Regions from separate parts of the Mycolicibacterium chengduense genome, predicted to be linked through region 1. Evidence: predicted binding sites of a transcription regulator. Region 1 holds the regulator's gene; the other holds the start of a gene.

Region 1 (4,786 bases):
ACCGCAAACTGACCGTGGACCAGGCCGCGATGGCCAAGTGGTACTCCACCGAGGCCCAGGTGCGCCTGGTCGACCGGTGCCTGCAGTTGCACGGCGGTTACGGCTACATGCGTGAATACCCCATCGCCAGGGCCTTCCTGGACTCCCGCATCCAGACCATCTACGGCGGAACGACCGAAATCATGAAAGAGATCATCGGCCGCGGCTTGGGCGTCTGACGCCCCCGCGGCGGAACGCGGCCGCCCGACACGCTTCCGGTACAGGTCTCGATATCCCACGAGATGACGTCTCGCTGTCGCAGAGTTGACGAAAGCGATACTTTCGTGGGGTTTGCACGAGTTCGGGAGGACCGATGACCAGGCAGCGAACCCGGCTGCGCACCGCCGCCGGGCGGGCGTTGCTGGGGTTGGCGGGGCCGGTGATGGTGGCAGCCATGGTGCTGTACGCGGCACCGGCCTTTGCCACACCCGAGAGCGACGCGGATGCGGCGATCAGCGCGGCGTGGGACGGGTCCGGTGGTGACACCGGTCCGCTCGGCGCCAAGGACGGCGATGTCTACGCGGTCGGCGCGGGCTTCGGTCAGAACTTCGCGGGCGGCAAGATCTTCTTCACCCCGGAGACCGGCGCCCACATCATGACGGGCGCGATCCTCGACAAGTACCAGGCCCTGGGTGGGCCGGCGGACAGCGATCTGGGCTTCCCGACCATCGACGAGGGGCCGGGTCGCGCACCCGACAGCCGCAACACCACCTTCAGCGCGGCGGACAAGCCCGTCATCTTCTGGACACCGGACAACGGGGCGCGGGTGGTGCGCGGTCCGATCAACGCCGCCTGGGACAAGCTCGGCGGTTCGGCCGCGGTGCTCGGGGTGCCGTCCGGGGACGAGACGTCGCGCGGGGACGTGATCTCGCAGCAGTTCACCGGTGGTGAGGTGTCGTGGAACCGCAAGACCAAGCAGTTCACCACGAACCCGCCCGAGCTGGCCGACCAGCTTGCCGGGCTGGAGGTGCCCTCGGACGCCACGTCGGAGATCGCCGCCGCGCGCCGCGCGGCCGGGGGTGCGCTCGGCCCGCTGGGCGCGCCGGACGGCGGGCAGTACCCCATCGGCTCCGACGGTGTGGGACAGAACTTCGCCGGCGGCAAGATCTTCTACAGCCCGGCCACCGGCGCCAACGTGGTGACCGGGCAGGTACTGGCCAAGTACGAGAGTGTCGGGGGCCCGACCGGCGATCTGGGATTCCCGACGGCCAGCGAGGCCGACGGGGGACTGGCGCCGGCCAGCCGGTTCGTGCCGTTCGCCGCCGCCGACCAGCCCGTCATCTTCTGGACGCCCGACTTCGGCGCGGTGATCGTGCGCGGGGCGATGAATGCCGCCTGGCAGAAGCTCGGCGGGGCGACCGGTGAGTTGGGCGCCCCCAAGGGCGACCAAACCGAGAATGGTGACGTCGTCAGTCAACAGTTCAGCGGCGGCAGTATCTCCTGGAATCGGACGACGCACGATTTCAGCACCGAACCTGCGAGCCTGCAGTCGCGACTGGCCGGACTCGAGGTACCGGGCGCGGATGCGCCGAAGGCGCCGGCCGCTGAGCCCACCGGTGGCGACGGCAAGAAGTGGTACGCCTGGAGCTGGTGGTGGCTGCTGGGCCTGATTCCGCTGCTGGCGTTGATCGGCCTGATCGCGGTGGCGGTGCTGCGCAATCGGCGTTCCCGCGACGAGCACTTCGCCGGCGACCATTACGACGAGTACGAGTCCGGCTACCACGAGGGGTACCAGCCCGAGGGTTACGAGCACGCCGGTTATGACAGCGCCGGATACGGCCAGACCGGTTTCGACAGGGAGCGCGGCGAGGCCGGACGTGACGATGACGGCTACGACTCGCACGAGCCCGACGACTACGAGAGCGGCCCGGCCGGCTTCGGTCAGGAACCCGGTGGGTACGCGCCGCACAGCCCGTGGGCGTTGTCGACGCCCACGGCCGACGATGCGACCGAGGCGGCCGACCCCGAGGATGTCGATGACGCCGACTTCGTCGACACGGCGCCGACGCGCATCGAGTCCGATGCCCCGGACGACGTACCCGCAGACGCCCCCGCAGAGGAACCCACCGCGGTACCCGCTGCCGAACCCACCGCAGAACCGTCGATCGAGGCCGACACCGAACCGCCGACGACGGGGGTGAGCCTGGCGGGCGGCCTGCCTCCCGTTCCGCGCTCCACCTACGAACCCGACTTCCCGAGCGGGCGGCATGCGGCCATCGAGATCGAAGAACCGGATCCGGCGCGCACCGCGGTGCGGCCGGCCGGTAGTGATCCCTTCCGCGCGCCCGACGGCTACCTGGTCAAGGCCGATACCGGCACCGGCCTGTACTGGACTCCGGGAACGCCCGGGTACGACCAGACGCCGGCCGAGATCTGGTTCGCCAGCGAGGAATTCGCGGTGACGAACGGATTCGTCCGCGCGGAGTGACCGCGCGTCAGATCTTGCGGATGACGGTCACGACCTTGCCGAGCACCACCGCGTCGTTGCCGGGGATGGGGTCGAACGCCGGGTTGTGCGGCATCAGCCAGACCTGACCGCTGGTCCGTTTGAAGGTCTTGACGGTGGCCTCACCGTCGATCATGGCGGCGACGATATCGCCGTTGTCCGCGACGTTCTGCTGGCGCACCACGACCCAGTCCCCGTCGCAGATGGCAGCGTCGACCATCGACTCGCCGACCACCTTGAGCAAGAACAGCGAGCCTTCGCCGACCAGTTCGCGCGGTAGCGGGAAGACATCCTCGACGGCCTCCTCGGCCAGGATCGGCCCGCCCGCGGCGATCCGGCCCAGCACCGGCACGAAAGTGGGCTCGGGTAGCGCATCCGATCCGGCGACATCGGTGGCCACGATCGGCGTCACCGCGTCGTCTGCGCCGCGGACATCCACCGCACGCGGACGGTTGGGGTCGCGGCGCAGATAGCCCTTGCGCTCCAGGGTGCGCAGCTGGTGGGCCACCGATGACGTGGAGGTCAGACCGACCGCGTCCCCGATCTCGCGGATGCTGGGCGGATACCCGCGACTGGTGACCGACGCGCGGATGACCTCGAGGATCGTGCGCTGCCGCTCGGTGAGTCCCGACCGCGGTTCAGGGGTGTCGGTGTGCTCGCTCATGGCGCCGAATCTAGTCGCACCACCGGCATTAATCAAACATGTGTTCGAGGCGTGTCGCCTCTAGGGCAGGCCTGGGGCCTGTGGGACCTATGAGGCTGCTGTGGCCTATGTGTTCTGAGGGACTTGTCGGTGGGTGCCTTTATCGTTTGCAACAGTTCGATCACATGTTCTACCCATCGAACACGTGATCGACTATCTTCGAACACAAGAGCGAACAACCGGCAGGAAATCCCAGGAAAGGCGACACGATGACCGTCATGGACACCCGATTCGGCACCGAATTCGATGATGCGTTCGATCCCCGCTGCGATCCCCGCTGCGATTCGCGCTTCGAGGCTCAGTTCGAGGCGCCATTCGAGGACCGCGACTTCGGGCGGGCCCGGGTGGCGCTCCGTCGGCCCGCTGCTGCCGAGGTGTGGCCTTTGCCGCGCGATGTCGTCGTGCGCCGTCGCCGTCCGCAGGTGCGCCGGCCGGCCGGGGCTGCGTTCGGTTACCGGGGCACCGGTGTGCTGATGTCGCGGGCATCGCGCCGCCGGCGTCCGATCACCCCGGTCACCACCGTCGTGCTGGCGTTGATCGCCGCGGCGATCACGGTCTGGCTGGGTCTGGTGGCCCAGGTGGGCGGCGGCGTCGGCGACACCGCGGTGCAGGTGCCCACCCGACTCTCGGTCGTCCAGGTCGAGGCGGGGGAGACGCTGCAGCACGTGGCGCAGCGGGTCGCGCCCGACGCACCGGTGAGTTCGGTGGTGGACCGCATCAAGGAGCTCAACAAACTGGACTCGAGCGCGGTGCTGGCCGGCCAGACCCTCATCGCGCCGATCGGCTGAGCCGCCCGAGCGTGGTGCAGGTAGGCTCGGAGACGTTCGATCTGGTCGACATGCGGCACGGCGAAGGAGCGGTGATGCACTGTCCGTTCTGCCGCCACCCGGATTCCCGCGTCGTCGACTCCCGTGAGACCGACGAGGGCCAGGCCATCCGCCGCCGGCGCTCCTGCCCGGAATGCGGCCGCCGGTTCACCACCGTGGAAACCGCCGTGCTCGCCGTGGTGAAGCGCAGCGGAGTCACCGAACCGTTCAGCCGTGAGAAGGTCATCAAGGGCGTGCGCCGCGCCTGCCAGGGCCGGCAGGTCGACGATGATGCCCTGAATCTGTTGGCCCAACAGGTCGAGGACGCCGTCCGGGCCGCGGGCTCACCCGAGATTCCCAGTCACGAGGTCGGGCTGGCCATCCTCGGACCGCTACGGGAACTCGACGAAGTCGCCTACCTGAGGTTCGCCTCGGTGTACCGCTCGTTCAGCTCGGCCGAAGACTTCGAGCGCGAGATCGCCGAACTGCGCGCGCACCGCAAGGTGACCAGTCCCGGCTGACCGTCGGGTGCTGCCGGCAACCCGGCGCCGTCAGTCCAGCACCGTATTCCCGTCGTGCACGACGCGGCCGCCGACCTTCACCCAGCCCTGCGGATCCCACCAGGTGTCGATCCGGGACCCCTTGCCTTGGGTGATGTGCAGATCGCGGCTGAGATAGTCGGTCATGCGGACCGCGGCCGCGCCGGTCGCCTCATCCTCGACGATGCCCAGATTCGGGGCGAACATGCGCGAGCGCAGCTCGCCGGCGGCGGCATCGGTCCACGCCCAGACG
Region 2 (4,786 bases), on a different contig from region 1:
GCACCATCGGCACCGATGTCGACGCCCCCAGTGCCGCCGACAGCAACAACCCCGCCGTCTGGGCCGGACCGCCGGTGGCGACCCAGATCAGGGTGCGGGGCGGCAGATCGGAACGCACCGGGTCCAGAGCACCCTCGTCGACGGCGGCCGCCACCGCCCGCACCTGGGCCCCGGCCATCGCAGCGGCACGCAACAAACCATCCCGATCGGCGGCGAGCAAGCCCTCGACGTCGTCCAGATCGATCGTGGCGGCCCGTGAGGTCACGGGACCGACTCGCTTGCCCCGGCAATGAGTTCGCCCACCTGGTGCACGATCTCGTCGACCTCTTCGCCGGTGCGGGCCTCCACGTTGAGCCGCAGCAGCGGCTCGGTGTTGGAGCTGCGCAGGTTGAACCACCGACCGTCACCGAGATCGACGGTCACCCCGTCGAGGTGGTCGAGGGACTGGATCCGGGTGCCGAAGGCGGTGAGCACCGAGTCGACCACCACAGGCGCGTCGGCGACGGTGAAGTTGATCTCGCCGGAGGCCTCGTAGCGGTGGTAGTCGGCCATCAGCTCCGACAGCGGTCGCTGCTGCTCCCCCAGGGCGGCCAGTACGTGCAGGGCCGCCAACATGCCGGAGTCGGCACCCCAGAAGTCGCGGAAATAGTAATGCGCGGAATGCTCACCGCCGAAGATGGCGCCGCTGTCGGCCATCAGCGCCTTGATATAGGAGTGGCCCACCCGGGAGCGCACCGCGGTGCCACCGCGCTCGACGATCAGTTCCGGCACGGCGCGCGAGGTGATCAGGTTGTAGATGATCGTGGCCCCGATCTCGCGTCCCAATTCCCGGCCGGCCACCAGCGCGGTGACCGCCGACGGCGAAACCGGGATGCCCTTCTCGTCGACGACGAAACAACGGTCGGCGTCCCCGTCGAAGGCCAATCCGATATCGGCCCCGGTGGCGATGACGTGCGCCTGCAGATCGACCAGATTGGCCGGATCCAGCGGGTTGGCTTCGTGGTTGGGGAAGGTGCCGTCGAGTTCGAAGTACAACGGCAGCACGGTGAGTCCGGGTATCGCCCCCAGTACCGCGGGCGTGGTGTGCCCACCCATCCCGTTGCCTGCGTCGACCGCCACCCGCAGCGGGCGCAGATCGGTCAGGTCGACCAGCGAACGCAGGAAGGCGCCGTAGTCGGCGAGCACGTCACGGTCCTGCACCCGACCGGGCGCACCGTCGTACGCCGGCACACCGTCGATGACCTCTTGGGCGATCGTCGCCAAACCGGTCTCGCGACCGACGGGCTTGGCCCCCGCCCGGCACAGCTTGATGCCGTTGTAGGCGGCCGGGTTGTGGCTGGCGGTGAACATCGCACCCGGGCAGTCCAGCAATCCCGAGGCGAAGTACAGCTGGTCGGTCGAGGCCAGGCCGATCCGCACCACGTCCAGCCCCTGCGCGGTGACGCCCTCGGCAAACGCCTCGGACAACGCGGGTGAGCTGCTGCGCATGTCGTGCCCGATGACCACCTGGGTCGCGGGCTCCTCGCGCACCAGCCGGGCGAAGGCGGCTCCGACATCGCGCACGAACGCCTCGTCGATCTGCTCTCCGACCAGGCCGCGTACGTCGTAGGCCTTGATCACAGCATTCACGGCGGCGGCGGGCCGAGGCATGGCTGTCCTCGCTCTCTGGATCGACCGGGGTGGGGAATGGTGACTTGGCAGCCAGCCTAGTGGCTCCGGTATTCCACCGCCGCAGGTCCCGCCGGTGCGCTATTCGGCGCCGGTCTCCGGCGGGTCGGGCAGCACCCGGAGGTGGCCGCGGCGGCGTCCGTTGGTCTCCGGGCGGCGGATCGGCGGCGCGATCAACGCGCCCCCGGGAACACCTGTCGACGGGTCGGAGAAGCCCGCGGTCACGCCGTTCACCATCGAGGGCAGGCCGTCGTGGCGTTCCCGCACGGCGTCGGCGAGCGCGACCAGATCGTCCTCATCGGGGTGCGCGGGCAACGGCCCGGCATGGCGCACCAACTCCCAGCCGCGCGGCGCGGTGATCCGTCCGGCGTGGACGACGCACAGATCCCACGAGTGCGGCTCGGACACGGTCGCCAGGGGTCCGACGACGGCTGTCGAGTCCGAATAGACGAAGGTCAGCGTCGCCACGGCGTAGTGCGGGCACCCGGGCCGGCAGCAGCGACGGGGAACATTCACGCTGCGAAGATTATCGTGCGGAAACGTCGCGGGCACCCGGACACGCGCAGTGCGACGAGCGCCGATCTCCAACCGTTACCATCTCATGCGTGGCGCAGCGCAACCATCGCGGATCACGCCGCGGCCGCGATATGCGCGGGCCGCTGCTGCCGCCGACCGTGCCGGGCTGGCGCAGCCGGGCCGAACGTTTCGACATGGCGGTGCTGGAAGCCTACGAACCGATCGAGCGGCGCTGGCATGACCGGGTGGCCACCCTCGACGTCGCGGTCGACGAGATCCCGCGGATCGCGCCCAAGGATCCCGACAGCGTGCAGTGGCCGCCGGAGGTGGTCGCCGACGGTCCGATCGCCCTGGCCCGGCTGATCCCGGCCGGCGTCGATGTCCGCGGGAACTCCACCCGGGCACGAATTGTGTTGTTCCGCAAGCCGATCGAACGCCGAGCCAAGGACACCGACGATCTGTCGGATCTCCTGCACGAGGTACTGGTGGCTCAGGTGGCCACCTATCTGGGCGTCGAACCGTCGGTCATCGACCCATCGATCGACGACGACTAGCCACCCATACAGACCCACCTACGCAGAACGGCTCAGCCGGGAGGCCGAGCCGTTCTTGCGTCAGATGATGCCGCGCTTGAGGCGGCGTCTCTCCCTCTCGGACAACCCACCCCAGATGCCGAATCGCTCATCGTTGGCCAGCGCGTACTCCAGGCAGCGATCACGAACCTCGCATCCCTGGCAGATGCGCTTGGCCTCGCGAGTGGAGCCGCCCTTTTCGGGGAAGAAGGCCTCAGGGTCGGTCTGCGCACACAGGGCGCGCTCCTGCCACTGATCGTCGTCTTCGTCGGCCGCCACCGCGTCGAAGTCCATCCGTTCCGGCACCAAACTCAATTGCGGGCGTCCGGTCACCTCGAACGGCACCGAACCGGTAGTGGTGTGCGGTTCGTTGTCCACTGAACCGAGCTGCCGGTCGTCGAACCGGAGCACGCGGTCGAAATTGACCTGCTCAAAAGACATGTTCCGCCTCCTCACCTGATTAATAGTCCCCATATTGGAGCCCTACGGAGCTCCACTCCCGCCATCACTATTGTGGTGTAAGGCCATCCCCGATACGCTCACTGTCGAACACCTTCGAACATGTGATCGAATCTTGGTCTGCGACACCGAAACCGGGGCTGCAACCGCGAAATGACACTGATGTGATTAGACACTTGTTAGCTGCCAGGGTCAAGCGGTGGAAGGCATTTTCATACCATCTCGTGACATAGATCCGGCGTGTCCCTGCACCGGCGTGTTCGCCACATCCGCCGCGATGTCGGCCACACCGGCGCGCTGGCCTAGGGTCTGAAGCGTGAAAGTCACCGTTTTGGTCGGCGGCGTGGGTGGCGCCCGGTTCCTGCTCGGCGTGCAGCATCTGTTGGGGCTGGGGCAGTTTGCCAGCCACGACAGCCCGGCTGCGGCCGAAGGTCAGACGCCCGAGCATGAACTGACCGCCGTGGTCAACGTCGGCGACGACGCCTGGATGTTCGGCGTACGTATTTGCCCGGACCTGGACACCTGCATGTACACCCTGGGCGGCGGAATCGATCCCGAACGCGGCTGGGGTCACCGCGACGAAACCTGGCACGCCAAGGAGGAACTCGCCGCCTACGGCGTGCAGCCGGACTGGTTCGGCCTCGGCGACCGCGATCTGGCCACCCATCTGGTGCGCACCCAGATGCTGCGCGCCGGCTATCCGCTGTCCCAGGTGACCGAGGCGCTGTGCGACCGGTGGCAGCCCGGCGCACGGCTGCTGCCCGTCACCGATGACCGCAGCGAAACGCATGTCGTGGTCACCGATCCCGACGGCGAACGCCGGGCGATCCACTTCCAGGAGTGGTGGGTGCGCTACCGCGCGCAGATCGCGACGCACAGCTTCGCCTTCGTGGGGTCCGACAAGGCCACCGCCGCACCGGGTGTGCTCGAGGCCATCGCCGGCGCCGATGTCGTGCTGCTGGCGCCGTCCAACCCGGTGGTGAGCATCGGGACCATCCTGGCCGTCCCCGGCATCCGGGGCGCACTGCGCTCCACCGCGGCCCCGGTGATCGGGTACTCCCCCATCGTGGCCGGAAAGCCGTTGCGCGGGATGGCCGACGAATGCCTGCGGGTGATCGGCGTCGAATCCTCGTCGCAGGGTGTCGGTGCGCACTTCGGCGCCCGCAGCGGCACCGGCATCCTGGACGGCTGGCTGATCGACCGGGGCGACACCGCCGACATCGAGGGCGTGCGGGTGCAGCAGGCGCCACTGTTGATGACCGATCCGGCCGCCACCGCCGAGATGGTGCGCGCCGGTATCCGGTTGGCAGGCTTGACACTGTGACATCGGCGCACACCGACCATGGCACCGACCACGGCAGCTCGGCGGGAATCGAGATCATTCCCGTCCACGGCCTCGGCGAGTTCCGGCCCGGCGACGACGTGGCGGCGGCCATCGCCGCCGCCGCCGACTGGCTGCGCGACGACGATGTCGTCGTGGTCACCAGCAAGGTGCTGTCCAAGGCCGAGGGGCGGATCGTCGCCGCACCGTCGGACCCCGAGCAACGGGACGCGCTGCGCCGCAAACTCAT

The links. Region 1 encodes LexA, which represses DNA repair genes until DNA is damaged. Its sites were predicted from a motif close to CGAACANNTGTTCG; they were not measured.
Region 2: a site for LexA is predicted at 3,313-3,326, ahead of cofD (2-phospho-L-lactate transferase). Genes of this name have one in related genera too.

Annotation. Positions count from the first base shown of each region.
Region 1 covers NZ_JAWQNH010000006.1:205,364-210,149, forward strand. The annotation lists gene SBI67_RS22925 (acyl-CoA dehydrogenase family protein) at 1-218, shown strand, start outside; gene SBI67_RS22930 (sunset domain-containing protein) at 353-2,467, shown strand; gene lexA (transcriptional repressor LexA) at 2,475-3,149, opposite strand; gene SBI67_RS22940 (LysM peptidoglycan-binding domain-containing protein) at 3,398-3,976, shown strand; gene nrdR (transcriptional regulator NrdR) at 4,051-4,515, shown strand; gene SBI67_RS22950 (PhzF family protein) at 4,546-4,786, opposite strand, start outside.
Region 2 covers NZ_JAWQNH010000005.1:177,802-182,587, reverse strand. The annotation lists gene SBI67_RS19420 (TobH protein) at 1-265, opposite strand, end outside; gene SBI67_RS19415 (phosphomannomutase/phosphoglucomutase) at 262-1,650, opposite strand; gene SBI67_RS19410 (DUF3499 domain-containing protein) at 1,750-2,184, opposite strand; gene SBI67_RS19405 (metallopeptidase family protein) at 2,316-2,738, shown strand; gene SBI67_RS19400 (WhiB family transcriptional regulator) at 2,799-3,050, opposite strand; gene cofD (2-phospho-L-lactate transferase) at 3,532-4,539, shown strand; gene SBI67_RS19390 (coenzyme F420-0:L-glutamate ligase) at 4,536-4,786, shown strand, end outside.